3 regions of the Endozoicomonas sp. ALC013 genome follow, and region 2 is predicted to be linked to each of the others. Evidence: predicted binding sites of a transcription regulator. Region 2 holds the regulator's gene; each other region holds the start of a gene.
The links. Region 2 encodes sigma-54, which starts transcription at its own class of promoters, with help from an activator protein. Its sites were predicted from a motif close to TGGCACNNNNNTTGCTNT; they were not measured.

Region 1: the regulator sigma-54 is predicted to act here: its motif matches at 7,561-7,578, upstream of nirB (nitrite reductase large subunit NirB).
Region 3: the regulator sigma-54 is predicted to act here: its motif matches at 3,478-3,495, upstream of ACO6V1_RS02920 (P-loop NTPase).

Annotation. Positions count from the first base shown of each region.
Region 1 is NZ_JBLYNS010000005.1:66,507-76,445, forward strand. It holds gene ACO6V1_RS02295 (ankyrin repeat domain-containing protein) at 1-152, shown strand, start outside; gene ACO6V1_RS02300 (hypothetical protein) at 277-2,673, opposite strand; gene ACO6V1_RS02305 (RNA ligase (ATP)) at 2,832-4,166, opposite strand; gene ACO6V1_RS02310 (DUF3080 family protein) at 4,277-5,389, opposite strand; gene pdxB (4-phosphoerythronate dehydrogenase PdxB) at 5,480-6,640, shown strand; gene ACO6V1_RS02320 (YacL family protein) at 6,825-7,190, opposite strand; gene nirB (nitrite reductase large subunit NirB) at 7,622-9,939, shown strand, end outside.
Region 2 is NZ_JBLYNS010000064.1:2,684-12,622, forward strand. It holds gene ACO6V1_RS12975 (type II secretion system F family protein) at 1-533, opposite strand, end outside; gene ACO6V1_RS12980 (hypothetical protein) at 491-907, opposite strand; gene ACO6V1_RS12985 (hypothetical protein) at 960-1,169, opposite strand; gene ACO6V1_RS12990 (ATPase, T2SS/T4P/T4SS family) at 1,206-1,556, opposite strand; gene ACO6V1_RS12995 (hypothetical protein) at 1,668-1,958, shown strand; gene dcuC (C4-dicarboxylate transporter DcuC) at 2,048-3,421, opposite strand; gene ACO6V1_RS13005 (RNA polymerase factor sigma-54) at 3,731-5,194, shown strand; gene hpf (ribosome hibernation-promoting factor, HPF/YfiA family) at 5,571-5,885, shown strand; gene ACO6V1_RS13015 (PTS sugar transporter subunit IIA) at 5,913-6,362, shown strand; gene ACO6V1_RS13020 (hypothetical protein) at 6,502-7,830, opposite strand; gene rapZ (RNase adapter RapZ) at 8,241-9,098, shown strand; gene ACO6V1_RS13030 (HPr family phosphocarrier protein) at 9,098-9,367, shown strand; gene mgtE (magnesium transporter) at 9,508-9,939, shown strand, end outside.
Region 3 is NZ_JBLYNS010000007.1:20,835-30,773, reverse strand. It holds gene ccmB (heme exporter protein CcmB) at 1-181, opposite strand, end outside; gene ccmA (cytochrome c biogenesis heme-transporting ATPase CcmA) at 150-809, opposite strand; gene ACO6V1_RS02930 (rhodanese-like domain-containing protein) at 1,115-1,576, opposite strand; gene ACO6V1_RS02925 (RNA polymerase sigma factor FliA) at 1,819-2,499, opposite strand; gene ACO6V1_RS02920 (P-loop NTPase) at 2,559-3,416, opposite strand; gene ACO6V1_RS02915 (sigma-54 dependent transcriptional regulator) at 4,006-5,469, opposite strand; gene ACO6V1_RS02910 (aldo/keto reductase) at 5,701-6,522, opposite strand; gene ACO6V1_RS02905 (NAD(P)/FAD-dependent oxidoreductase) at 6,519-7,757, opposite strand; gene ACO6V1_RS02900 (hypothetical protein) at 7,957-9,939, shown strand, end outside.

The DNA of each region.
Region 1 (9,939 bases), on a different contig from region 2:
GTGCTGATTTTTTGAAAAAAAGACCATCAGATAATAACCATGGTCATTCCTACAGTTTCGGTGCCTTTGTCCTTGATGATGGTGATTGTGATGGCGGTGGCGGCGGCGGTGGCAGCTGTGATGGCGGTGGCGGTGGCGATGGAGGTTGTTAGTTTTTTTTCGATAAAACTGTGATGATACTCAGGTTATTTTGAACTGGTGATTTAGACCGTGAGTCATAAAAACTCAGGTGCCAGATCTTTTACGGAGAGAGACCTGACGCCTGATTTCATTTGGTTAACTACTCAGGCTGGTATCACTTGCGCCTACTAATTCAGACAACTCCAGGCCTGTATCAGGGTTTGCGGTGGAAAAACGCTGGCTTATGGTTTCTTTGATCCGGGTAAGCGGGTAGATGGCCAACGCTTTACCTTTTAACCCTTGCCAGTAGCCCTGGTACCACTGGTACAGGGCATAAAGGGTCACACCACCGGCAATCATCCCCCCTGCCACAATGCCGCTGGTCAGGGCTGTTGGAAATTCAACGTCAACTTCCTCGCTGTTATTATGAAGGGCTGAAGCCGTGCTGTTGACGATCCCGTTACCGGCCGCAGCAGATAGTGACGACCCATTTTGCCGGGAGGGTATTTCTGTTGACGACAAGTGTTTAATGGTGGCTGGTATCCGGTCACTGGTGGCCACACTTGAGCTGTCGGCTCTTTCGGTTGCGGGGCAACTGGCATTATCGCAGGCAAGATTTACCGTAGTGCTGATACCATCAGCAAAACTGGTTAACTCAGTATTGCAGGCAACTGTGCCGGAAAAGTTGCGATGAGGATCACCAGCTGCTAAGCCGGCGCGATACCCTTTGATGACACTGCCGCAGACCCGGGTATCGCTGATACTGCCAAAGTTATCCTGGCGACCGGCAGCAACACCGACCGCTGCACTTCCTGTATAACGGTTCGTGTCTTTTTCCCAGGCAAATAGTCCACAGTCAACGGCGGTTGTTTGGTGTACTGTGGTGTCAGCATCGTTAAACGCCGCAGCAATTGCAACGGAACTTTTGTCCGTTTCAGCATCGATTATCGTCTCTCTGGCAGTTGTGTTATGAATGCTACAGCCTTCGGCAACAGCCGCAGCAACGGCCGCATGGCCTCCCGCCGAATCTTCTCGAAAGCTGCTCTGGGACAACTCCAGATCAGAGTCGATGTCCAGGGTATGTTTGATGGTGCTATTGTGACAATCTGCGGTAACGATACCAACATGTGCCGGTAAGAAAGAGTTAACGGTTGCCTGCAGGTGGTTGTCGCGGGTGGTAGTATCCAGAATTGTGCAATGACGGGCATCAGCAACCACCATTGCGATGCGTCCATCAATTATTATGGAATGATAATGAATTTTGTTTTGATTGTGGGCCTGCGTATCTTCAATACGGGCAAAATCGGCCCTGCCGGCAACACCACCGATATTGGCCGCGAAAATGCCCGGAGAGCTTTCAATGCGGTTATGAATCAACGTTGAGTTTTTAACGACCACATTGTTATGTTCGTTACCAACTATTTTCCCTGCGATCAGGCCGATGTTGATATTGGTCTCGGCCCGGGACCTGTTCAAGGTACGTCTGCCGCTGCCAATTCCTGAGAGGAATACCTTGCAGTTTTCAACCTGGTTGCTGTCGATGGTGGCTCTATCCAGTGCTTGCCCGGCCAGCATGCCGACGTCAATCCCACTGCCCTGAATAGCAATGTTGACGTTGTTGATCTGGTTGTCCCTGAGTACGGCGCTGTCGTTCATCTTGCCTGCCAGCATCCCCAGCTGTCTGTGTTGTTGTACCCAGGGTTTTACAGCTGTAACCCTGATCTTTGAATTTTCTACGACGATGTTTTCCTGCCTTGAGCCCCCTGACATGGTACAGGCAACCAGTGCTGCACTGCCTGTGTCGTTAGTCCCGGGCAGTCCTGCACGGTCAATATGGCCATTAGTAATTGTGAGATTGCGGACTGTTCCATTGCCCTCCAGGCTGTTAAACAGGCAGCCCTTCAGGTTGCTGATGGTATTGCCGTTACCGTTGTACTCACCGGTGAAGTGCGGGATAGGCGAGTGGTTGCCAGCATCAATATCAGTGGTCTGTGCGTAGGTACCATTGGCTGGACAACAGGGATCCTTTCCGACTTTGGCCAGGACTGCGGCTCCATCAACAGGAATCGGTTTGCCCCTGCTGCCCGTGGGGGCGGTTGAGGCTGCCGTGGTGGGTGCTGAACTTGTGTCAGGACTGCTGGCCCGCTTTGTTGGTTTGTTACTGCCAGTGGTGTTGACTGTGGCCGAACCATGAGTGCTGGCAGGATTGCTCCCCTCTGAAGAAGCCCCGTCACAACCGGGCAGGCTGGCCAGCGCCATACAGGCCATGACGAGTTGATTAATGGTATTCAGATAGCTATTGGCCGGTATGGTTTTCTGGACCAGGCGCAGGGCCAGCTCTCTGGGTTGAATATTCAGTTGTATCCATGGGGTATCCGGCTGATCAGACCCTTGATGGGGGTCAAAGCCCGGATGGATGGATTTAGCTATCGACTTACTGATATTCCAGTAGCGTGACCAGCCAGAAGCCTGCTCCGGGTCGATGTTGCTATCAGTGCCAGCCGAATCAGACGTTGGCGTCAGGGTTATGCAGGAAGTGAGTATAGGGGGCATTGCAGGGATTCCGGGTTGAAAAGATTCTGATTACACATGTAGATAAAAATGAGAATAATTGTTTTTTATTTTTGTAATTCCGGGATTGTTCAGCGTTCTTGCCGCTGATGTCCCGGGACTGCTGTAGAGCAGAAACGGGAAATCAGTGAAATGATGTATTAATGTACTGCTTTGACGGTGTTGTCTTTTAACAGATAATTGTTGGAAATCACTTTAAAAGAGACTCTTTCCTCCGGATCATTGCCGTCGAATACATAGACCAGACCTTCTCGTTTTTTCTGATTGTTTAACTTTGATTTTCCGTTAGCATCCACCAATACCTTATCAATAGTTGCAGCCAGCTCCTTGTTATTGGACACAACAGGGCAGATGGGTAAACCTATTTCCTGGCATATTTTTTCCATTTCTGCCTTTTTTATATATGACTGTTTGTCAATATCATAAATATTAAACACAAAAAGCTGGAGTTCCTCGAGTTCGTATGGATTAGCTTCTATTTTGTGACCGACGACTTCAGCCTGGATCGCTATATTTTTTCCCAGGCTCCTGAGCTTTGATTCAATGTCATTCTTACTGGCTACCTTACCCAGTGGGTGATCTCTATCTGTTTTCAGTTCGTAGTTCTTTGAGCAAATACCGAAATCGTTATTTCTCAAATAAAATGTTGAACTTGTTCCGTTCAGTTTCTCTGAGACATAGAATTTTTTATCTTTGAAGGAATCAAAAATAGAATGCAGGTTTTGTATTCTTTCTTCATCGCTCTTTGGAATAAAAAAGGGAAAGTAACCTTTGATAAAGTCACGGTCCGATAAGCTTCCCGGTCGCTCATATTTTTTAATATCGAGTTTTGCGGTTACATCATCCCCCACATTGACAGTTACATCTTTTCCCAATATTGAAAGAGGCAGAACCAGGCCTTGTGATAGCTGACCACGGAGTTTGATGGTTCTCAGGCGATAACCTTCACTGCCATCTGGTAAGACTATATGGGAGGATTTACTGAGAAACTCGAACTCATCCCTGACCGGCAAGACGCTGTCAATTTCGCAAAAAATAACCGATTGGCCTGGTTTAAATTCGGATTTTTCAACAACCACTTTCCAGCCATCGACCGTAGCAACTTCAATTTTATCAGCATTTTTAATAGGCTGTATTTCTGAAATGGTTCTAATGGTTGCTAACTTTCTTACATCATCAGGGATGCCCGTATTGGCCAATGGCTGGGGAGCGTCAGACTGACTTGCCGCAATCGAACGATCAGTGATAGACGTTGAATCTTTTGCAATGTCTTGTGCAAAACCCGGGGGCTCCGTGTTGAGCGGCGGCAATTGTGGTAAAAATTCACCTTTCTGACCAGAATCAGCTACGGTCTTGCCAGAAAAAGTCGAATTGTTTGCAGAAGCAGTGTTATCAATACTCGATTGCACGGAATCACTGCCGGAAACAGTAAAGTTTGCAGCACCTCTGCTGAGGCTATCGGAGGGCAAGGACACTGGCTAATACTCCTGATAATTAATTGATCGGGATTTGCGACATAATCTGACCATTTGTTTTAATAAAAGTTTCCTTTCCATGCCGTTGGGATCAATTTCAGACAGCTTTGCTAATTAATTTGTAACGCTGGTGCTTTGCCACATTGATCCAGAAATTCAGCCCAGATGGTCGTATGGTGCTTAATGCTCTGTTCCAGCTGATACCAGGGGCTGTGAATGTTTGACGCTTGCGTGATCAGGCTGAGATAGTGTTGAATGTCATCCCGGGGTGCAGCTGGCAAGAGGGAGAGCAGACGCTTGAAGTCATTCCGGATAATGGTTCCTTCCTGATCAACCCTGGCAAGATAGGGCTGAATCTTTTCCCGATAAAACAGTCGAAAGACATTGTGCAGCCTTTCTACTTCCGCAGGGTCAGCAGCGGGGCAAACAGGCCCTTTTTCCAGACGAAGCTGCAGTATATTGGCAGCATGGTTTAGGGTCTGACTTAACAGGGCAGCGGAGTAGATGAGTTCTCCCAGGTACCGGCTGGTGGTAACCTGTTGCAAGTGACGTTCCAGATCAGTGGCGGTATAGGGGGGCTCAAGTAATTGATCGGGCAGTAATCGGGTGAGGTAGTTAAGTGCTTCGCGGGTTCCCCGGAAACTCGCCTGATCGTCAATGGCGAGCAACCTGCCCTGACTGTGCAACTGTTTGCTGAATTCAGTATTGGCAAATACCAGGTTCCACTCAATGGCTGGAAACGTTGCCAGTTTTTCGCTGAGTATCTCTTGAAGTTTGGCAATGACTTCCCGGTTGTCATTGGTTTTTTGTAAAGAGCCGATGCATTGGGGAATCAATGATAACAGGGTTTTCTCATAGAAATAGTGTTGCGAGGGGAGCATCTGCTTGCCCAGGCTGCTGTTTCTGTAGGCCACAGCCTGACTGAGGGCAGGGCATTTGAGCAAATCCAGTGCTTCCAGAGCTTTTATACGGAGATCGGGTGCCGGATAAGCGCGCTGTCTTAACGGGGGCAGCGTGGGGATAGCGATCTCTGGTTCAGGGATATCGACACCGGTAACCCGGCTGAGTCGATGGGGGTATTCCTCAAGAAAATACTCAGGCGAGGAGTGGTCTGAGCATCCGGATAACATCAGGGCAAAGACAAATAACAGGGTTGGAAACCGGTCTACCGTTATCTTGATCACTGGACCCTCAGGCAGGGATGCTGTTTTTGAGGCTTTCATGTTGGTATAACATAGCCAGTTTATTATTTTTAGCTTTTTTTAAGGGTCAGCGCTGGCTGTTAATGACAACAATTTTATGAAACATCGTGTATGAAAATAGTGGCTGATGAAAATATTCCCTTGCTGATGGAGTGCTTTGGGGCGATGGGGGAGGTGGTTGCTCTGCCTGGCCGGAACATTTCACCGGAGGATGTGCAGGATGCGGATGCTTTGCTGGTTCGGTCCGTGACTAAAGTGAGTCGGCAGCTGGTGGAAAACAGTTCACTGAAGTTCGTCGGTACTGCCACAGCAGGTTTTGATCATATCGACCGGGAGTATCTGGCCAGCCGGGGAATTGCTTTCAGTCATGCGCCGGGTTGCAATGCCACGGCAGTGGTTGAATACGTTCTGGCGGCTTTGGATATTCTGGCAGAACGAGACGGTTTTGAACTGCGTGATCGAACAGTCGGCATTATCGGCAAGGGGCAGGTGGGTGGTCGTCTGTATCAGATGATGGAGCGGCTTGGGGTAGAAGTGTGTGCCTGCGACCCCTGGCTGGCATTGGCAGAAGGCAACAGTGGTCGCTATGTCAGTGTTGATCAACTGATTGCATGTTCGGATGTCATTTGTCTGCATACCCCGCTGATAATGGATGGCCCATATCCAACCCACTATCTGATCGGTGAGCAGCAACTCAAGGCAATGAAGCAGGGAACGGTGTTAATTAATGCAGGGCGGGGGCCTGTGATTGATAATGCCGCTTTAAAGCAGTGTCTGGGCGAGCGTGACGATCTGACCGTTGTGCTGGATGTCTGGGAGTATGAACCCGATGCTGACCCGGAATTGATGACTCGGGTCGATATTGCGACCCCCCATATTGCCGGATACAGCCTGGACGGAAAGATTCGCGGTACGGAAATGATTTACAAGGCACTGTGCCGGCACTTTGGGCTTCCTGCCAGGGTGCGTCTGCCTGCGATTACGCCATTGCCGGTACTGAAACAGATGAAGTTCAGTGAGGGAATGACCTTTTCAACCACCTGTTCCAGGGCGATCCGTTCTGTTTACGACATTCGTCGTGATGATGCCACGATGCGCAAGGGGCTGATAAGGGCTGAAGAATCTCAACGCAAGCTGACGTTTGATTTGCTGCGTAAGGATTACCCGGAACGTCGGGAGTTCAGTACACTGCGAGTGGAGTTGAAAGACTGTGCACCGGAATTAGTGCATATCTTTCAGGCATTGCAGTTCAGGATTGGTGATGAACTCTGAATGGAGTTCATTCTACTCTCCTAGGAGGCTGACCGAGAATAGCGCCCGTAGCGAGGATGGCAGAAAATTGAGGATAAAAAGTCGGAAATTTTTAGTAAATAGTGGTTCTATTTGCTAAAAAATTCCGACTTTTTAGACCAATTTGCTGCCACCGCAGTAGGGCAGTCTATTCTCGGTCAGCCTCCTAGATATTCAGAAAGTCCTGCCAGCAAACCAGGAGAGTTTTAAAGTCATCCAGGCCACAGTGGCTGATGGATTCATGGTCGTAATAGTCCAGGTCTTCCATCTCTTCACAGTCCATTTCGGTATCCAGCAGGGCGGCCCGAACTTCGGCGTGATCCCGGGTCAGATGAAGGCGATAATCTGTGCCATCATCAAAATATTCCCAGCGCTGTCCTTTCTCCAGACTTTCAACCACCAGTAACAGGTGCTCCAGTTGTTGCCTGTTACTGCCCAGCTCTTCGGTCAGCCAGATGCCCATGGCTTCATGGTCCATGGAGAACTGAGCTTCCGGACGACCGGAAAAGTTGCGCTGGAAATGATAGTCCATAGTGGTGTGATATCAGAGAAACCAATAAAAGCGGGAAAGCTATTTTAGAAGGCTGCGCAGGTTTGCCAATAAGTAGTTCAATCAAAATTAATCAATAATCAGGTTTCATCGACCTGAATTCTCTGAAACTTTAAAAGCCTCCTATGCGCCAGGTCAACTGGCAAGCGGGTGTGAGTACTGAAGCGTTCTTTTGCAGTGATGCCTCAAAGCAGTGTGATGCACCAGAATTATTCCCTGAATGTCGTTCACTTACATTTTTGGTCTTATTTTGGTGCATGGATTATCGATGGCCGGAAACCTGAAGGCATTTTGCCACCGGCAACAAGCTGCCGCTCCGGCAAATCCTGTTGTGACAGCGCTTTGCGTGTTTTGGCATATCCCCTGCATGTGGGGAGGAAGAATTTGGTTTATTAAAAGGGGAATTAGCCGAAATGAGCGGGAAACAAACCCTGGTAGTGGTCGGTAATGGCATGGTCGGTCACAGCTTTATGGAAAAACTGGTGGCTGCTGGTGGATTAGAGCAATACCAGGTGGTTGTTTTTGGTGAAGAGCCCCGCCCTGCATACGACCGTGTTCATCTGTCCGAATTTTTCAGTGGTCGCAGTGCAGAAGATCTGTCCATGGTGCCTGACGGTTTTTATCAGAAACACGGCATTGACTTGATTCTGGATGAAGCAGTTATTGCCATTAACCGTGATACCCGGGAATTAACCACCAATAAAGAGAGACGTATTCATTACCACAAACTGGTGCTGGCTACCGGTTCTTATCCTTTTGTGCCGCCGGTACCGGGACATGAGCGGGACAACTGTTTTGTCTATCGCACCATTGAGGATTTGCAGGCCATTGCCAAAGCGGCTGGCAGCAGCAAGGTTGGCACCGTGGTTGGTGGCGGGCTGTTGGGGCTGGAAGCCGCCAAAGCGTTAAAGGATCTTGGCCTTGAAACCCATGTTGTTGAGTTTGCGCCCCGCTTGATGGCGGTCCAGGTGGATGATGGCGGCGGTGCCATGCTGCGACAGAAAATTGAAGCGTTGGGTGTGCAAATCCATACCGGCAAGAATACACGGCTGATTACCGATGGTGAGGGGACTGTCCATCAAATGCAGTTTGCTGATGGTGAGGTTTTAAACACCGATATTGTGCTGTTCTCGGCGGGTATTCGCCCTCGGGATGAACTGGCAAAACAGGCCGGGCTGGTGAGGGGTGAACGAGGGGGGATCGTTATCAATAACGACTGTCTGACCTCGGATGAATCGATTTACGCCATCGGTGAGTGTGCATTGTGGGATAACCGGATATTTGGCCTGGTCGCTCCCGGTTACCAAATGGCCCAGGTGGCGGTTGATCATATAACCGGTAAAGACAGCAGCCAGTTTACCGGCGCAGATATGAGTACCAAGCTCAAATTGATGGGGGTGGATGTTGCCAGTATTGGTGATGCCCATGGCAATACGAAAGGCTCCCTCAGCTATCAGTTTATCGATGAGGAAAAACAGGTTTATAAAAAACTGGTGGTTTCCAAAACCAAAAAGCGGGTATTGGGCGCGGTGCTGGTGGGTGATGCAGACGACTATGGCACGTTACTGCAAATGATGTTGAATGGCATTGTGCCACCGGCCAATCCGGCTGAGTTGATTTTACCTCAAAGCGATGGCAGTGCCAGTGCCGGACTGGGTGTTGCGGCACTGCCGGAGACTGCCCAGATCTGTTCTTGCTTTAATGTCAGTAAGGGGGATCTGGTCGATGCAGTGGCCGCAGGTTGCCAGGACATTGCTGCACTCAAAGGGGCAACCAATGCTGGAACCGGCTGCGGTGGTTGTGCCCAGCTGGTAAAACAGGTGCTTGACCATGAACTGACGCAACTGGGAGTCGAAGTCAAAAAAGACATCTGTGAACACTTTCCCCATTCACGACAGGAGTTGTATCACCTGGTCAGGGTGGGTGAGTTGACAACGTTCTCTCAGGTGATCGAAAAGCATGGTCGCGGGATGGGCTGTGATATCTGCAAACCAACCATTGGTTCTATTCTGGCTTCCTGCTGGAACGATTACATTCTGAAGAGTGACCATGCCCCGCTGCAGGACACCAACGATTATTTTCTGGGGAATATCCAGAAAGACGGCACTTACTCCATTGTTCCACGGGTTCCCGGTGGTGAAATTACCCCTCAGAAGCTGATTGTTATTGGCGAGGTGGCCAGAGACTTTAACCTTTACACCAAAATCACCGGCGGGCAGAGAATTGATCTGTTTGGTGCCCGGGTGAATGAGTTGCCCGCTATCTGGCAGCGGTTGGTGGACGCCGGGTTTGAAACCGGACATGCCTATGGAAAATCCCTGAGAACAGTTAAATCCTGTGTCGGCAGTACCTGGTGTCGTTATGGTGTTCTGGACAGTACCAGTATGGCCATTGCCATTGAGCACCGTTATCGCGGGGTGCGTTCACCCCATAAAATCAAAATGGCTGTTTCGGGATGCACCCGGGAATGCGCTGAAGCCCAGAGTAAGGATGTTGGCGTTATTGCCACCGAGAAAGGCTGGAATCTTTATGTTGGTGGTAATGGCGGTATGAAACCCAGGCATGCTGACTTGTTTGCCACCGAACTCGATGATGAAACCCTGGTGAAATATATTGACCGTTTCATGATGTTTTATATTCGCACCGCTGACCGGCTCCAGAGAACCTCGGTCTGGCTGGATAATCTGGAAGGTGGTCTGGATTATCTCAAGTCAGTGATTATAGACGACAG
Region 2 (9,939 bases):
CGGGGCAGGCTTAAACCGGCGGAGAGACAAATAAGCAGCATATCCAGCAACTGAGGCATTCCGGCAATCAGCTGTTGCTGTCGCCGCTGTCGGAACGAATCCAGTAATTTCGAGGGCAGAAACAACCCGAAGGCCGCCCCGATCATGGCCACCAGCTCGGGGTATTCCGGCAGATCACCGGGCAACCAGGGGTGCAGCAGCAGTAACAGCACCCCGAACACCAGGGCCAGCAATGCCTTGAGCGCGTGGTAGACCAGGGATGCCTGTTCCTGATCAAACCCTGCCTGTAATAAACGTCGACTAACACTTATTTGCTCTTTTTCATCCGCTGGCAACAGATACTTGCGGGCCGGTGATAACCACTCCATGGAGCGGCTGCCAGCCACAGCGGACACAGCCACCGGTGCACCCTCCGGCACCATCGCTTTTGCAGGCCTTTTCAGCCTGAAGATCAATAAATACGACACAAGACTAATGGATAACGTCACCATCAACAGACCAATACCCCGCACCAGCAGCAGTTGGTCCAGCATCTGCTCAGGGAGAGCACCATCACCAGCGGCCAGCCAACATCCAGCATCAGTAAAACCGTTATGGAAAGCAGTGCAATGGCCAGGCAGATGCCCATCAGTTCCAGTGCACGATTCCCTTTACCGGCTTGCAGTAGCAGCAGATCCAGCCCAGCCAACAGAGGATGTTGTTCCACCTTTTGCAGCCAGGGCGGTAACTGCTCCACATAACGTCTGCGCAGCACCTGGTGCATCGGCTGATCGCCCCCCATCTGCTCAAGATGGTGGTGCAGCCGCTTCTGCAACTGGTGTCGTGGACCCAGCAGCAGCACAGCAATACTGACCATAAAGACCGCCATAAAGGTCATGGCCAGCAATAGACTTAATGAGCCAGACATAACCAGTCCCTCCTCTGTTTATGATCTTTCATGGCACTGCCCATGACATCGTTCATGATAAAACCCCTTCAGCAAAAATCTTATCGTCACAGCCAAGCCCACGGGCTTCCAGCTTGTCCATAAAGAGGGGCCGATAGCCGGTGCTGATAAAATCACCAGCAACACCTTTTCGTTCTCCCTTACCAACGTGATCCACACCCGCCCCTGAACGCTCAAACCGGCTGATTTCCCGCAGGACAATATCCCCATGCGTTATGCCCACCAGTTCCTGAACACTTACAACACGACGAACGCCGTCTTACATGCGTTCCAGCTGGATAATGGCATCCACTGCTGAAGCGATCAGCTCTACCACGACATCACCATCCAGCCCCATACCACTCATGGCCGCCATACTCTTCAGTCGTCGTACGGCATCCCTCGGTGAATTGGCGTGCAGTGTGGTCATGGAACCGTCATGGCCGGTATTCATGGCGGTCAGCATGTCGATAAACTCAGCCCCCCGCACCTCGCCCACCACAATCCGATCCGGTCGCATCCGCAGACTGTTGCGCACCAGATCCCGCAGGGTCACTTCCCCCTCCCCTTCAATATTGGGGGGGCGACTTTCCAGCCGCAACACATGGGGTTGCTGTAAAAAATAGGACACCCATAAATTTACCTCTGGAAAGCGGGCAATGAAATATGCGTGTCCTTGAATTTTTTTAAACTGAACTTTTTTGTTTCTTGCCTGCCTTTTTTGCCTTAAGCACAAATACACATGGAAATTATGAATCTATTTTTCGATTACCCGATTCAGTTCTCAACAGCGTTAGTGGTTCTGATATTAATGCTACAAGGTAAGCGGTTTCTCGCAATGTATGTTTTTTACGGTGTAGCTGTTCTATTGTACGTTGTTAAGGCGGTAGGTTTTGACCAATTCTTAGCCGGAGTATTTGTTGGAGTTTTTGCTAGTGGAGAAAAGGACACCCACTTTTATCTACCAAGTCAACTCACTGCGGCTTTTGAGACAACCCAGTGTGGAAAAGCGTTGGTACCCATGCTGCACTGAGCGGGATGTCGGGTATCAGGGCTTTCCTGAACTAGAGCAACGCAGGATCATATTAAAAAAACGCCCCCGCCAGGCGGGGGAGAAAAGGATCAGACAAACAAAATCAGATGCAGCGCCATACCAACCACAAACGCACCAATCATCGGTACCGAGGTTCTTTTCACCACTTCAAACGGTGAGATTTTGGCAATACCGGCACAGGCCATAATGACCGCCGAGATGGGGGACATGGAACGGCCCATGGAAGCGGCAAAGTTCATGGGCAGCAGCATGGCCACCGCAGGCACACCAAAGCTTTTGGCAACTTCTGGTGCCAGGGTGGCAAATGACAGGAAGGCTGCATTGCCAGAGCCCATCATAATGGCCGCAACAGCAATCAGCATGGCCATAAACAGCGTCATACCGGCAGCACCGATACCCAGCCCCTGGGCAGAACCGAGCAGGGAGTCAATGGCACCAATATGTTTTAACCCTGTGGCAAAAATTTCAGCACCGATAATCAGACCTACCACCGGACCAAAAACAGCACCCATACCATTGAGGAATTGATCAAAGCCATCAAGGGACTGTTTCATTTTCCGGGTACGGATCACTTCACAGAACATGCCGGCAAATACGCTGATCAGCATGGCCATGACCAGGTTCATTTTGATGGACGACACCATCATTTTGGAAAAGATCAACAACAGGAAGAAAGGAATCATGGGCAGCAGCGCATAGAATGCCGGGGCCGGGTCTTTCTTGTCACCGTCTGTATGTTCGATGCCCTCGCCCACATGCTCGGCAACCCTGTAGCCATCTTTCAGGTCACACCGACGCTGCCAGACAAAGTGCAGGGCCGCCGCCACCAGCGCCATGGGGACGGTGATCCAGGCCTGATAATCCAGGAAGTATTCGGTAATTTCCAGTCCGGACTGGCTGGCGGCAAAGTTGGCATTCACCTGGGTGACACCGATTTCAAACGCCGCCGGAGAAGCGATCACGGCAACCGCTGAAGCCGGGCTTAAACCGATATTTCTCAGCACCGGATACAGCGTCACCATCAACAGCAAACCGAGACCCGTTGCCGAGGTGACGAACATTTGCAGCACAACACTGAGCAGATAACACAGTGCCAGTACCATATAAGGTGAGCGAAAACGGCTGATGGGCTTAACGGCCAGTCGAACCAGCGCTTCTGAGGCACCGATATGGGACATGTAGCTGGCAAAACCACCACAGGCCATGATGGTCAGACCCAGGCTGGCCATGCGGAAGCTGAATACCGTGTTCATCAGTTGAAACAGGTCAAAGGGGATAAAACCGGTGGCCTTGGCCGCTGGCAGAATGTCTTTTATCCCCATCAACGCGGCGGCACTTAGCAGGACAATACCGGCAATAGCCAGCGAGGCTGATGCACTGTAGTTCTTCACGATGGCGTATATAACCAGTGCAACTACGGGTATGACGATGAGTATATCCACAGGGGAATCCTGAAAATGGCTAAATTTCGCGCAGGTTATTTCTTGAACTTTTGGTTGTAAATGACCAATGTCAAATAATGATCGGGTAGTTTTTTTTAACCATTCTGACAGTCGTTATGACCGAACTTTAAAGGCGGAAAGCGCTTATAAGCCACACAAAAACACACGTAATTTCATCGTATTCAATCTTTGCACATTTTTTGCTAAAGCTATGGTTTCAGAAACGTCTATGGGTTTATAATCAGCCGCACATGGAGAGTAAGCCTCTGCAGCCTCCACGGACAACGAAGTAAAGGTATACGGTTGCCTATGAAGCCTTCCTTACAGCTCAAGATGGGCCAGCAGTTGACCATGACGCCGCAGCTGCAACAGGCCATCCGGCTGCTACAGCTATCGACCTTGGATCTTCAGCAGGAGATTCAGGAGGCCCTGGAGTCCAACCCCATGCTGGAGTCCGACGATAGCCAGACAGAGGACACCGCCAGCAGCACTGAAGGACGGGAAGAGCTCGTTGATCTGAGCGAAAAAGCCTCAGAACCTGAGCCTCAGGAGATGGCGGAATGGTCAGACAGCATTCCCAATGAACTGCCCGTGGACTCCGCCTGGGACGACGTGTATTCCAGCCTGCCGGCCAGCAGCGGTGACGATGATTATGACCCCCTGGCAAAATCCTCCGCTGTGGAGTCACTTCAGGATCACCTGGAATGGCAACTGGATATGGTGCCCATGAGCGACCGGGACCGGCTGATTGGTCTGGCGATCATCGAGGCGGTTAATCCGGATGGGTATTTAACCTGCACGCTGGATGACCTGTTTGTCTCTCTTCAATCCCAACTGGACGATCTGGAGATTGAAGAGATCCATGTGCTGCAACACCGGGTGCAACAATTCGATCCGGTGGGTTGTGGCAGTGTTGACCTTAGAGAGTGCCTGTTGGTTCAACTTCGTCAGCTGCCGCCCTCAACACCCCATTTCAACAATGCAGAAAAACTGCTCACCCGTTACCTTGAGTCCCTTGGCACCCGTGATTATGCCAGCATCATGCGTCATGCCAAACTGAAAGAAGACCAGCTGCGAGAAGCCCTCAGCCTGATTCAGAGCTTCCACCCAAAACCCGGCAGCACCATTGATCAGACAGAAGCCGAATATGTGGTTCCGGATATATCCGTCCGGAAAATCAGGGAACGCTGGACGGTGGAACTGAATTCCGACGCCCTGCCCAAACTGCGTATTAATAATAATTATGCGTCCATGGTTCAGAGAGCCAATAACAGCCGCGACAATGTGTTCATGAAGAACCATCTGCAAGAAGCCCGCTGGTTTTTGAAAAACCTGCAAAGTCGCAATGAAACATTGATGAAAGTGGCGAGCCAGATTATTACCTATCAGCAGGAGTTCCTGGAAAAAGGGGATGAAGCCATGAAACCCCTGGTGCTGGCGGATATTGCCGAGGCGGTGGGGATGCATGAGTCGACGATATCCCGGGTCACTACTCAGAAGTACATGCATACTCCCCGGGGTGTTTACGAGCTGAAGTACTTTTTTTCCAGCCATGTCAGCACCACGGAAGGGGGGGAGTGTTCCTCCACGGCCATTCGGGCCCATATCCGCAAACTTATTGCTGAAGAGACACCGCGCAAGCCCCTCAGTGACAATAAAATTGCAGCGATTCTGGGGGATCAGGGCATCAAGGTAGCAAGGCGCACCATTGCCAAATACCGTGAGTCCATGAATATTCCGCCATCCAATGAGCGTAAGCAGTTAGTGCCTTAGTACATCATTTTGAGGAGTTTGATGTGTGCAATCTCCGTTTACCCTGAGCGTCCTTCGGCTCCGCTTGGATGCACGGACGGAAGGTGATTGGCACAGTCTTTATTCAGGGCATGGTGCTTACGCCCTTCGACTCCGCTCAGGACGAATGGAGTTTGGATGTCATTGATAGGTATTGATAAGGGACGCCCATCAATCACATTGAAACAGTGTTCCGGAATTTTTTACACAAGCTCCGTTGATACACCGTTCAAAAAGCAGTTTTTTTTGTCTCAGGGCATTCCAAGCTGCACCGACAGTGATAGAATCGAACTCAGCCAGTACGAAAAATCCCGCGGACTGGTGATTATCTGGATAATGGGATTCAGGAGAGCGTTACATGCAAGTCAACATCAGTGGGCATCATGTCGAGGTAACAGAAGCTCTGCACGACTATGTGATCAAAAGACTGGAGCGTCTTGGTTCACATTTTGACCATATCACCAATGTACAGGTGACCCTGAGCGTCGAAAAGCTGGTGCAGAAAGCAGAAGCCGTTTTGCATACCCGCGGGGCCGAGATTAATGCCACCGCCGAGCACGAAGACATGTACGCAGCCATTGACCTGCTCTCGGACAAGTTGGATCGGCAGCTGGTTAAACGAAAAGAGAAAGCCCTGGACAGGCAACAGGGTGCCAGTGGCCATGCCCTTTGATTTATCAGGTTGCCATTCTTATTCAGCATGATTATTCACCGCATCCTAACCCCCGAGCGCACCCTTGACGGGGTGCACGGGGCCAGCAAAAAGAAAATCCTGGAATTTATCGCTGAACGCATCAGCAGCGATGCCCCCGAAATCAATGCCAAAGAACTGTTTGAAGCGCTGGTTGCCCGGGAGCGTCTTGGCACCACCGGACTGGGTGATGGCGTGGCTATTCCCCACTGTCGTTGCAAAGCCTGCCCGGAGCCTATCGGTCTTTTTATACGACTGGCGGAACCGGTTGATTTTGATGCGGTGGACCGTGAGCCCGTTGATCTGGTATTCGCGCTGATCGTGCCAGAAGGCGAAAACCAGGAACATCTTGAAATTTTAAGGGCGCTGGCCGGGCGATTTCATTCTGCCCTGACCCTTCAGAAAATACGTTCGGCTACCAATACGACAATGCTCTATCGTACTATGAGTGAACAGTGAATAACGTGACAAAAAAAGGCCATCATAGGTAATGATGGCCTGAAAGGTTCAACTGATCACAATGCTCTTATCTTTTGTTGTTAACACACTTCTTTGAGTCCCGGACAAAATGCATTGCGGCTTACAGGGTTTTAGCCAATTACCGTTGAACCTTAAGTTGCTCATCAAGCTCACGAATTGCTGCATACCTGTCGGCCTTTGGATCTTCTTTAGTGACTGGCGAAACAGTTGATGGAACAATCGGGGTTTCAGACACAGGGCTTTGAGAATCCTGTCGCTTATGATCCTCGGCCATTTTGATGTCCCTGGCCTCTTTGGCCTTCTGCACTTCAGTAGACTCTTGCTTTCGTGAAAAGTTGTAGGCCACCCAATCTTTGCCATACTTTAACCCAGGATTTATTAATTTATTTCTATATGAAGCCTTTTTTTCCTTGGCAAAATTTTCTTTTGCTTTGTTGGCTTCAACCTCAGCTCGTTTCTTTTCAATTTCAGCAATGTTCTCCAAGGCTTTTTTATCTCTTTTTTCAGCGAAGACAGTACTCGCACGGTGAAGCCCGGAAAGATCGTAACTATCCTGCCCGGAGCAAGGCGAACTCTCTGCGGTACGTGGTGTAATCGGTGCAACAACACCTCGTAAGCGTTGTACAATCTTAAGATCATGAAGCATTTTAGCCCTGTCAGGCTGAAGGGCCAGCCCTCTGGCTTTCATCACATCAACTGTAGCAATTTTAGCTTCAAGCACTCTTTTGACACAATCAGCAACAGGTGTAGGTTTACGCTTGCTTTTGACAACATCAGCCACCACTGCAGCTTCATCCTGGCTTATGACGGTATCAGCGACAGCTTCATCCTGGGTATTGACGGTATCAGCGACAGGTTCAGATTTATCCTTACCTTTGATTGCCTCAACAATAAATTTCAGACCGGTATATTTGTAAACAACTTTGACAACTTTAATTGCCCAGTGCTTCAGCTTTTTGAAGAAGCCACAGGAGCTGTCTTCAGAGCTTTCCGAATTTGTCTGAGGAACAGGTTCCAAAGCCGGTTCGTCCTGCATGACCTCCACCTTGGGACTGGTGTCGCTTTCTATGGGGCTTTCCTGTTCTGTCTGGACAACAGAATCAATAACCGGTTTGATATTCTGCATAGCATCAGCCTTGCGCTGAAGGTAGGCCATGTGGCTTTTGGCCAGTTTATCTTCGGCTTTATCCCGACCGCCAATAACAAATATTGGTTTTGGCTGACCATCTTCAAACTTTCTTTCCAGTGGCCTTACCATGCGGTTATAGAACCTGCCAAAATCATCAGGTACCTGATCTTTTTCACGCGGACCCGGAACTGGAACTGGTTGAGAAGCTTTTTCAGCTAATGGATGTTTAGTCGTTTCAACTAATTGACGTTTAGTAGTTTCAACTAATGGTTGATAAGTAATTGCGAGAAATTGTGGTTTAGTCAGTGGTGCGTCCATGATGTTACTCCTTTAACAAGATAGGATTGTTTCATATAATTAAGAGAGATTATTTAATTAACCTCTCTCACTGGTTTACTTGTGATTTAAACTCTAGGATTATTCTCCCATTAAATGAATGACAGCACTGTCAGAAGCACTAACAGAGTTTCCCGCACTCATTAGAATCAGGAAAAACCAATAGCCTGACCCATATCCCGCACCCTGATAGAATCCCGCAACCAGGCGCTGTCAGCCATTCAACACATTTTGATTAACAGGATTTCCAGCAACTCCGGATACCTTGGCCATCGGTTTGTTTTTCCACCTCAGGTCAACGGTATCCGGTAGGCTTCTTGATCAAAAGTTGCTTTAATAGAGGAAGAGTCAGCTTTCAATACCTACACGCTCAGAAGCATAAAGGAACAGCTATGAAACTTATCATCATCAGCGGGCGCTCCGGTTCTGGAAAAAGTTCAGCTCTGCACACCCTTGAAGATGAGGGTTTTTATTGTGTCGACAATCTTCCGGCCAGTATGCTGAACCAATTACCGGATACCCTGAAAGGCCATCATTCAACGCCCCCCAGGATGGCCGTCAGTATTGATGTCAGAAACCTGCCCGGAACTCTGGATAACTTTCCTGATCTGCTGAAGTCCCTTCGGAACAAAGGCATCCATTGTCAGGTACTGTACCTGGACACCGACAGCGAAAAGCTGGTCAGCCGTTACAGCGCCACACGCAGAAAGCACCCGCTCAGTAATGACCAGACATCGCTCAGAGAAGCCATCGCGTTAGAAAAAAAGCTGCTTGCGCCGGTGCTGATTGAAGCAGACCTGAAAATCGACACCACATCGCTCTCTGTTCATCAGATGAGGGACATGATCAAACAGGAGTTCTGCGCTGATCACAAAAGCGGTGTGACGGTTCTTTTTCAATCGTTTGGCTTTAAAAACGGCATTCCTTCAGATGCCGACTTTATCTTTGATGTGCGCTGCCTGCCCAACCCTTTCTGGGACGAATCCCTGAGAACATACACAGGTCTGGACCAACCGGTTATCGACTTTCTGAAGGATGATCCCCTGGTGGTCGAAATGGTTGAGGATATCAGTGCCTTTATCGAAAAATGGCTTCCGCGCTTTGAGTCAGCCCAGCGCAGTTATATGACGATTGCCATCGGTTGCACTGGAGGGCAGCACCGCTCAGTCTATATTGGTAAAACACTGGGCACCCTGTTTACCAGTAAACTGGATCGGGTTCAGGTTAGACACAGAGAGCTTCACGAATAATGATTACCTATCGAAAAAAAATCATTAACAAACTGGGCTTGCACGCCCGGGCGGCATCCAAGTTTGTTTCCACGTCATCGGCGTTTGCCAGTGAGATCGAAATCGGATTCAATGGGCGCAAGGTGGATGGCAAGAGTATCATGGCGGTTATGATGCTGGCGGCAGGACAGGGTTCGGAGCTTGAGCTCCTTTGTGACGGCCATGATGAAGAGGCCGCCTGCCTTGCCCTGTGCGAGCTGATTGATGACCGCTTTGGTGAAGAAGAATAACAGACTCCCCCTTTGCGGGGAGTAGCCACTGCAATTACCATAGAGACCATCTTTCATTTTCCCTGACCATCCGGCCTTTACCGGATGCGCAGAAACTGTTCATGCAGATCATTCAGGCAGATCATTTCAGGCAGACAATAATGGCGCAGCAACTGCAATTGAGCATCGGTGAAGCCGAGCTGAAAAAACTTAATGATGCTCTTGAGCACGGTGTCTCTGCAGAATTGCGCACCATGTTGAACACCTTGCCCCCTGCTGATACCGCGCACTTGCTGGAGTCCTCCCCACCAAAGTTACGCAGCCTGTTATGGCGGTTGATTGACCGTGAACAGGAAGGCGACGTGCTGCAGGAACTGAGCGAAGACGTTCGCCAGTTCTTCCTTGACCAGATGAACATTGCCGAACTGAAAGCCATTACTCAAGGTCAGGATGTTGATGACATCGCCGACCTGCTGCAGCAACTGCCAGATACCATCACCCGACAGGTGCTGGATTCCATGAACAGTCAGGACCGCCAGCGGGTTGAGGCGGTTCTGGCCTATCCGGAGGATTCCGCCGGTGGCTTGATGAAC
Region 3 (9,939 bases), on a different contig from region 2:
GATCCGGCGCAATCCCAAGGGGAAACAAAGTAGCCACCATCAGAAAGAACGCCATGGGATTAATGGCCTGACCGGGTGACCGGAACGTGAGCGTCAGGTCCCGGCGAATCAGGGCCAGGCAGGCTGAGAACCCCCGCATGGATGGCTGGTCAACCCTGGACATCTTGCCCCCTCTCACCATCAGCACTCCTTTCTTCGCCAAAGTGCTCCACATTCAACTTACGCAGATTTCCCTGACGATCATTCAATGGTTGATGGCTGGTAACCAGCACCATACCTCCCTGATGGGTGTGCTCATCAAAAAGTCTCTTCAGCCAGGAAACACCTTCAATATCAATCGCGGTGAATGGTTCATCGAGAATCCAGAGCCGTGCCGGGCTGGCAATCAACCCGGCAAACGCCACCCGCCTTAACTGCCCAGCGGATAGATGGCTACAGGGAATATCTTCATAACCGGCAAGCTGGACCCGATCAAGGGCAGCGAGCAATACTTCCCGATTGATGATGGTATTGGCCAGCCTGGCTCGCCAGACAAGGTTTTCAAGAGGCGTCAGATCCAGTTTCAGTCCTGGTTTGTGGCCAAGAAAAAAACAGTCAAGACGAAAATCAGCATACACTGTCGATAAAGGCTGGTCGTTCCAGAAAATATCGCCACTCAAACTGGATGAAAAGCCAGCAATGATGCGAAGCAGCGATGTTTTACCAGCACCGTTTCGCCCCTCAATCTGGAGTATTTCTCCACTACCAAGCTGAAAGGACAGGTTACTGAACAGCAGCCTGTCGTCCCGCTCACAGCTCAACTGAACCACATTAAGCAAAGCGAACTCCTGAATCCAAAAGCGTGTATCGCCGAGACCCTGATTCGCAAAGCAGCACAGCCATGAGCAATGAAAAGCCCTGCTTTCCAAGATGTCCCTATATAGCGTTGGTTGGCGATTATATCAGGAAATTTTACTGACTGCGGAGGTAAATAGTGTTCATTAACAGTATTGAAGAAGCCTTGGAAGGGCTCAGGGCATACCGATCTTCACTCCCAATAGAGAAAGTGAAGATAAAAGGCATTTGGAAACGGGTACAGAAGGAAAGGAAAGTATTTGCAAGGATCAAGGCGTTGTTACTGCGCCATAACCCCTGTGGTGTAGGACTCACCCACAACATCAGACTTCAATGTCACCGGATAATCCAAGGCTAACCAGGAATAGTAACCGTCCCTGAGGAAGAACACCCGTTCATAACCCCATAATGCGGCCAGATAACTGCCAATAGCCCCTCTCATATGGTATGTGCTGTTTCCGTAGATCACGATAGGAGTCTCTTTTTCCAGAACCCCCGGCACCAGCAGCTGACGAAACCCACCCCTTAGATCAAGACTGTGAGATCCGTCTACGTGTCCATATTGCCACTGTTGATAGGGACGCACATCGATAAAGAGTGCGCCAATATCATGAAGGCGTTTTGCCTGGTGGGTATTGATGGTAATCACACCATTAATTTCTTCTGGTGCCTCTTCCTGAGCCGGAAGAATAAAGGAGAGTGCCGACAACAGAATGGCGGCCGAGATAGAAGTCCATTTCATATTATGCAGGTCCGTTATTAAACAACTTAATAAAAGAAGTATATGGAGCTAAGACCCACTCACTTGGAACAATAAGAAACTAAAAATAGAATGTTCAAAGCTATGCAGCATATAACCGGCATATATTTCTGAAAATAGATCAACTCAACTGAACGCTGTCAAAATCAAAAAAGAAAACGCCCCGATTCCCGACGCTTGACCATATTTTGTCACTGCCCTGTAAAAACGGTGTGGCTGAGACGTTAACTCAGCCAGTTTTGCAACCGTGACCTTAAACGCAGTGCAGCCTGAGAATGAATTTGGCTGACTCTTGATTCACTGACCCCTAATACTTTACCGATCTCTTTCAGATTCATCTCTTCATCGTAATAAAGCATCAATACCAGCTTTTCTCTTTCAGGCAGTTTATCAATAGCTTCAATCAGTGCTGTTTTAAATTTTTCTTCCTGAATATCTGCTGAAGGGCCCCTGTCTCCTGAGCGAGCCTGCATTCTTGATTCTTCACTGTCAAATAACTCTTCATAACTAAAAAGACGACACCCTCTTAAATCACTCAGAATGGTGTAATACTCATCAATTTTCACATCAAGTTCTTTGGCAACTTCAGAATCCCGGGCATCTCTTCCCAGTTTCGCTTCAACAACCTGAACCGCTTCAGTAATACGACGACTGTTGCGATATACTGATCTTGGTCCCCAGTCCCCTTTTCGAATTTCATCCAGCATTGCGCCACGAATTCGAATACCGGCAAACGTTTCAAAACTGGCACCTTTGGATGCATCATATTTTGAAGCTGCTTCAAGCAACCCAATCATTCCTGACTGGACCAGATCATCAATCTGAACACTGGCGGGCATTCTTGCGGCGAGATGATTGGCAATTCTTTTTACCAATGAGCGATGTTTTATCACCATCTCTTCCATGTTCAGTGTCGTTTTTTGTGCCGACTTGGTTTGCACGTCCTGTGCTGTCTCTGTCATGATTAGATCCTCTCCTTGATCCTACCAGGCAAAAAGAATTCTATACGACCTTTTGGCTCAGGCACCGGTAATTTTGCTAGCTGATGTCCAATTCTGTGAAACGCTCTTGCAGCCCGACAATCGTTACTGACAGTCAACAGTGCCGACTGCTGTAATACCGCTTCACTTACAGCCTTATCATGTGGAATTGCACCCAGAAAGCTTAAAACTATCTGTTTGTCGTCTTTCAGATACTCCTGTAATTTCTCAAACTGTTTAGCACCGCCTCTTCTGCTGCTCACCTGATTAACAACAATATAAAACTGGTGAACATTGAAAACCCGGTACAGAAGCCTTATCTGTCGAACAGCATCAATAACAGACACGTCTTCCTGACTGACGACAACGACCACCTCTGTTGCCGCCTGAATGAGAGTTACATTATCCGGGGCCAGGCCCGGAGCCGTATCAATAATCAAAGTATCCAGATCTGACGCAAGATCATCCATGTCCTGAATCAACTCTACTGCCTGAATAATTTGAATACTGTCTTTCCAGTCTCCCTGAGCAGCCGGTGTAAATACCCTTACACCCGATGGACCATCCAACAGTCCTTTCTGCTGATGGCCCGAGCTCTCAGTAACGAACTCACCTTCAGCAGGCGATGAAAAAATAAAATCAGACGACAATTGTTCTTTTAAACCTTCTTCGTTCATCCCGAGGGTGAACTCAACATCTGGTACAGAAAGATTACCATCCATCAAAACGACACGCTGACCCAGCTTTGCCATCGCCAGGGCAAGGTTTATTGCAACTACGGTTTTACCAACACCTCCTTTACATCCTGAAACCGCAATCACTCTTTTCTTTGCTTGCGCCATCGTTCTCACTTTAATTTTTCAATTGCTCAGAAAATGCATATAGAAAAACGACAAAATATACATATCAATGAACATGCCAACTTTGATATGAAAAATAAAAACAGCTACCAAACCCCAAAAAAATACATAAAGAAAAATAAAAAAACACAACCACCTGTTTTTTCACAACTTTCTAAAACAACACCGATTTCATTTCGCTATTTTTTTGACATAGATTAATTTTCGGTTGCTTTGAAAATATCTTGAACACTTTTTTGAACTTTCTAAAAAGATAGTTATTTGACAGTGTCACTTTATAGTGACGCAAAAATGGCAGCATTTGACCGACAAAACAGGGAAGAAAAAAACCAGATCGTGACATAATGTCGATTAGCGCATTCATTAAATATGCAAATAAAGGATTACCTGCAAACCAATCAGCAACAATTATCGAACAGTGGATCAGCAAGAAGAAGGGAGTCGAAGCACAACAGAACAATACAGAAACAAAAACCGGAACGCATTGATTAACGCAGTAAATCTGAGAATGAATCTGTTAGCAAAAAAAATGGCTACAAAAATGTAGCCATTTTTTCTGCATCACTGAATATCAGGTTTTCACAGAATCCTCATATCTCTGCAAACCATACTTGCGCATTTTTTCCACCAGGGTCGTTCGCCGTATCTGCAACTTGTCTGCTGCCCTGGCAACAACACTATTGCAGTCACTCAGCGCCTGCTGAATCAAACTCTTTTCCAGTCGGGTCAGATATTCCTTAAGGTTCAACCCTCCTACCGGCAGTACTGCAAGGTCTTCCGAAGTAGCAGCTCCGGCGGGCTGGATACTGTCTGGAAATAAATCCGCCACACCATCATCTTCCTGGCTGATCAAATCGAGATGACAAAAACTTTCTGGCAGATCCTGAACCCCGATAACCCCATAGGGATACATAATCGCCAGGCGCTCCAGAAGATTAGCCATTTCCCGGACGTTACCCGGCCAGTCATGCCGACAAAGCGATAATATTGCTGCGGAACTGAGTCGAATTGATCCCCTGGCCTGCTTTTCCATATTATGGGTCAGCTCATTAATCATCAGCGGAATATCTTCAGGCCGCTCTTTCAGCGAAGGCATCTCAATGGGAAATACATTCAAACGGTAATAAAGATCTTCTCTGAAGCTTCCCTCAGTGATCATACTTTCAAGATTCTTATGGGTTGCAGCAATAATTCGAACATCCACCTCAATAGGCTCTGTTCCACCAACCCGTTCGAAGGTTCTCTCCTGCAGAACCCTGAGCAACTTGACCTGCATATGCAGAGGCATATCGCCTATCTCGTCAAGAAACAGTGTTCCACCCTGGGCCAGCTCGAACCGTCCCTTGCGACTGGTCACAGCTCCGGTGAAAGCCCCCTTTTCATGGCCAAAGAGCTCACTTTCTAACAGATCTGTGGGGATAGCACCGCAATTGACCGGAACAAATGGCGCACTTCTGCGGTAGGAATGCTCATGAAGATTGCGGGCAACCACTTCTTTGCCCGTGCCGGACTCACCGGTGATCAAAACATTGACGTCCCGATCCGCCACCTGGGCCATGGCGGCCCGAACTTTACGAATACGCTCGCTCTTGCCAACCAGCCCACGGAACAGTTGTACCTGCTGGTTGTAGCCAGTCTGGTGTGCCTGACGCCACTGCTCACGGTAGACCTGACCATAATGCAAACTGGATAAAAGTTGCGGCTTGCTGCATGGCCAGTCAACCCGTGCGATGATTTGCCTGGCCAGTGCTAACGACAGATTGTCTGGCAGTGACTCCGCAATCCGGATAACCGGAACGCCACCGCACCAGCCCTGAACTCGGGAGAGCATTCCCTGCAGGGAGCTTTCTGCCTGTAAAAAATCACCTAGAAATAAGGCACTGAAGGTTTCCGGGGGATAAGCACTAACGGCATCTTCCCAGTAGGCTGCACCAATAGCCACTGTGTGATAGCCCATAAACTGCAAAATAGTGCTGAAGTCATGCCGACGCTGCTCCGCGTCTTCAATGATGAGTACCTGCTCAGCTGTTTCCATAAGACGACGATCCTTGTCATCCGATTAATTTTTACAGCGTAGATACAAATTTTCGAAATTAAATTACAGCTTATTATTTCAGTAAATAACCAAAAAGTGAGTTCGTCAAATTTTTGTTTGTTTTTATTTCAAAAAAACATAAAAGAAAATTATTTAAACCATATCCTTTATGCATGAGAGCCTCTTCTATAGATAGTTAGAAGCTAGATAGTTAGAAGCCCCCGAACCAGCTTAAATCCCGCTGGCTTTCAGATACGCCTCCACATTCTGTCGCAAATGGGCAGGATTGATGGTGCCAACAATAGCTGAAGAAACCGCCGGGTGTGAAAACACCAGTTTCATACTTTCCAGAACGGGGTCCTGTCCTGACAGGCAGGCATGACCACTGGCCAGGGCCTTCTTGATAAAGATGCCTTTGCCATGTGCCACTGCATAGTCCAACACCGGCTTTTCGCCCTGTTCGTTCAGGTTATAGGTCACCATGGCAACGTCGGCATGTTTCAGCGCCAGGATGCCACCGGCAACCGTTTTAGTGGACATACCCGAAGCGAGGATTTTCCCCTCTTTTTTCAGATCAGCCAGCACTTCCAGGCAACCTGTCTGCTCAATGATATTGACATCATCACCATTGGAATGGACCAGCAGCAATTCAATCACATCGGTATTCAGGCGCTGCAAGCTTCGCTCCACACTGAAACGGATATGCTGCTCCGAAAAATCAAAACAGGACTCTCCCCGACCATTTTCAACAGTGACAAACTCTTCACCAACCTTACTGCAGATGACCCACTGTTCACGCAGCCCTTTATGTTTGGCAAACAACTGACCAAGGCGTTCCTCGCTGGTGCCATAGGCCGGAGCCGTATCCAGCAGGTTCATACCCAGGGTATGGGCCAGTGTAAGCAGATCCAGCATTTCACGGTCATCAGGAATCGTAAACTGTTCCGGGTACTTCACGCCCTGATCCCGGCCAAACTTAACGGTGCCGAAACCCAGTGGCGACACTTCAAGATCAGTACCGGCGATCTGCTTGTTAACAAGACACTGACTCATGATGTCTTCCCTTGCACAAAATGCCCCTGCCAGAAGTTTGGACAGATCTCAGGCCGGGAAAATCCTTCAGGCATAACGAAACTGTTATCAGTCGCTGGACGAATATTATCCTCCTGCAGCAAACGAACCACTTCATCAGAGAGATTAGGAGCCAGTGCCAGCTTAGTCGGCCAGGTGACAATACCGTTGGCCACCGGCTGACAGAATGCCGCATCTGGACGAAGCAGGCGGCTCTGTTTTGGCTCAGCACGATTGACCCGCAAGGTGTCCCACTCAGCCTGACTCAGGTCTACCCAGGGCAACAGCGCTTTCAGCTCTTTTTTCGCCGTGGCAATCAATTCCTCAGCAGACTGTTTGACACCGTCTTCCGCAATGCCTCCGCCGAGATACCAGACCCACTTGCCATCGGCATCCGGATGGCTGGTAATGGTCATTCTCGGCAGTGGTGTTGTGCCAAGACAATGGGCGTAGATAGGTTCAGGATGGGAATGACGAACCATGACCATCTGCAAGGGACGTACCTGCATTTTTGGATGACTGACACCCCAGGTATTCAATAGCGCCTCAGCGCCTTCACCCGCGGCCAGCACAAACCGTTTGGCTTGCAACATGGTTGTCTGACCATCGCTATCTGCCAAGGCAACAGCATCAATCTCACCGTTGGCATTGGTTAACAACCGGGCATTACCCTGCTCGCTCCAGTCTACTTTCAGCGTTTTATCTTCCAGGCCACTGACCAGGGCCCGGGTAACGGTAGCGATATCCAGAACGATTTCATTGAGCTGATATACCTTTCCGCGAAAACCATCATGCTTGAAAATGGCCGGAAACTGCTCACTGGTTAGAGCATCAACCCGTCCACGAAGCGCTTTGCTGGCAAAAAAAGAGGTCAGTCGTGAGCCAATATCACCTGGCGACCAGAGATAGTGGTATTCAGACAATATGCGGGCCGAACGGAGATCAGGATCCACCTCCCCACCCTTGCCAGCCAAGGCATTACGCCAGCGCTCCGGCATACCGGCAATGGCCTGGGAAGCATTGGTTAACTGACCAGTTAACGTGTATTTTGTACCGCCATGAACAATGCCCTGGGATTTTATGGTCTGACCACCGCCCAGAGCGTTCTGCTCCAGCAACAAGGTTCGATAGCCCAGAGTATTCAGGGTGCGAAATAACCAGAGACCGGCGATACCACCGCCAATCACCACCACATCGGCTTCTACAGATTGAGACATAAGAGAGTTCAACTATTTGGGATGACCTGCAATGGAGGACTTTATAACATAGCTCACATTATGGATAGTCAGGCAGGAAAATACTTTGATCGAAAGTTCTTATTCATGACCAGTGCCTGATGAACGGAATCGTACTCAAGAACTTTCTATTAATTCCAGGGTCAATAGATTTAGTTTCAACGTTTATCAGGATGTATCCATGCCCTCTATTCATTCAACTCATTCAACGCCCTTTATCGCCCCCCCCCCTCAAATTACATCCGCAGCAAGGGCGCAACAACCAGTATCGTCCTCCCATACTGATCAACCATTTGCAGTAGCCATGGATATACCACAGCCCCCCCATGAGACAACCCCTGATATTGATTATGGTCATATTATTCAGCAAATTATCAGCACATCAAACCTGTCAGGAACCTGGTCACATCAAAGCATTGAACATCTCACTCAATGTTTTGATTTAAAGATCCAGGCCAAAGTTATTACCCTTCTTGAAGACGCATCAGCATTCAGGCAGCTTCAACCATTGCGACAGCAAATTGCCGGGCATCTGGAGTACCTTCGGAATTTTTTCCATGAACATGGCGGGGATGCCAATAGTATTGAAACAGCCATTGCCAACCATGCTGATCAACTGGCGGAGAAAAAAGCTGCCATTGAGAAAAGAAAGCTGATCAGTCACTGGCTTCATTGGGACCAACACGAAGTCGATCAGTTAGCCGCAAGCACTCTGGCAGACACCTATCGGGAGTGCAAAAGTGATAAGCACCTGGGCGATAGCGTCAGGGCCAGGCTCTCTCATCTAATAGAACTTGCTGAAGTACAACCGGAGTTCAGGGAGATGTATACGGTAGACATTGGCTACCAACAGACTCCCTATGAAACCGAGGGGCATTTCCTGATCAAAATCCCCGATGGCAATCATGCACTTGGCTATAGCTTTTTCGACCTGCTCTTCAGCCAGAACCTACTGCATGATATGGAAGCAAATTATGATGGAGAAACCGGATTTTCATTAACTAAAGATCAAATGATCAAACTAAGTGAGCACCTGGAAGAATTAAACAAATGGTATGACGACTTTTTATGTATTGTGGGTGATTTGCTGGGGGTGGATGACAGGATTTCAGAGGATAGCGCTGATCATTTTGTCAGCATCGGAAAAAAATCAATGGCCGAAATTCTCAGAAATCCAATACGTATGACGACAGCGTGTCAACGTTTGATTAGCCCTTTACCACAGGCGCAACCCTGTCTGCTGTTCAATACCCTTTCCATTAATCTTGAGAATCATGATGACAGGGACTTCCTGAAGGACAAGTTTGAATCAATTTACGCAGAACTTGCGATGTATGGTGCTAACGGAGAACCCAAGCAGTTTCTGCGCGGAACCTACAGCACCAATCTGAATGTTGCACAGTTACGTCTCATTTGTCCGCACCTCAATAAATTATTAAAGCTTCAACAATTGCTGAAAGAGGTGACAAGTACCAAAAGCCTGCGCACTGCCATTGACGTATTGAAGGAACTGGGAATAAGCGAACTGGACTCCATAAAAAGTTATAAATCCGCTTTACTCTATGAGATTTACCAACAAATAAAAGGCACCAACAGCCATCCCGCATTACTTTCAATTCAAAACCACTTGACGAATATCCAACACATTTCAGGGATTGAGGAGAAATCGCTGAAACTTTGTCATGACCTTTTACGGCATCACGCAGTGTGCTATTTCAGGAAACCGGCGGATCAACCGGTCATTGACGAGGAGCAACTCTTCGCCATCTATGGCGATAGCGAGAGGGATGTCATGTACGCGGGGAGGCAGCTGCACAGGAATATCCAGGCTCTGTGCCAGACACTCCGGGATTGCCATGCGTATCAGCAATACAAAGCCAGCAACCCCGGTATTGATGGGGCGTTAGCCGCATTGGAAAGAAACTTTATCCAGCGGCTTAATCGCTATTCAGGCATGAGGGATCATGGCTACAGCGGTCGCGGGATGGTTGACGAGTCTGTTGAGTATTTTGAAATGTTTGTCAGCCAGTTATTCTATGCAGAAGTTTATAACCTGACAGACAACTCAATCAGCCATGCCTTGAATAATCTTGTCGCTATAGTTGGCAATGATTTAGAAGGCTGCAACGAAGGTTTTTCAGGCCGGATACAATCGCTGTTACTT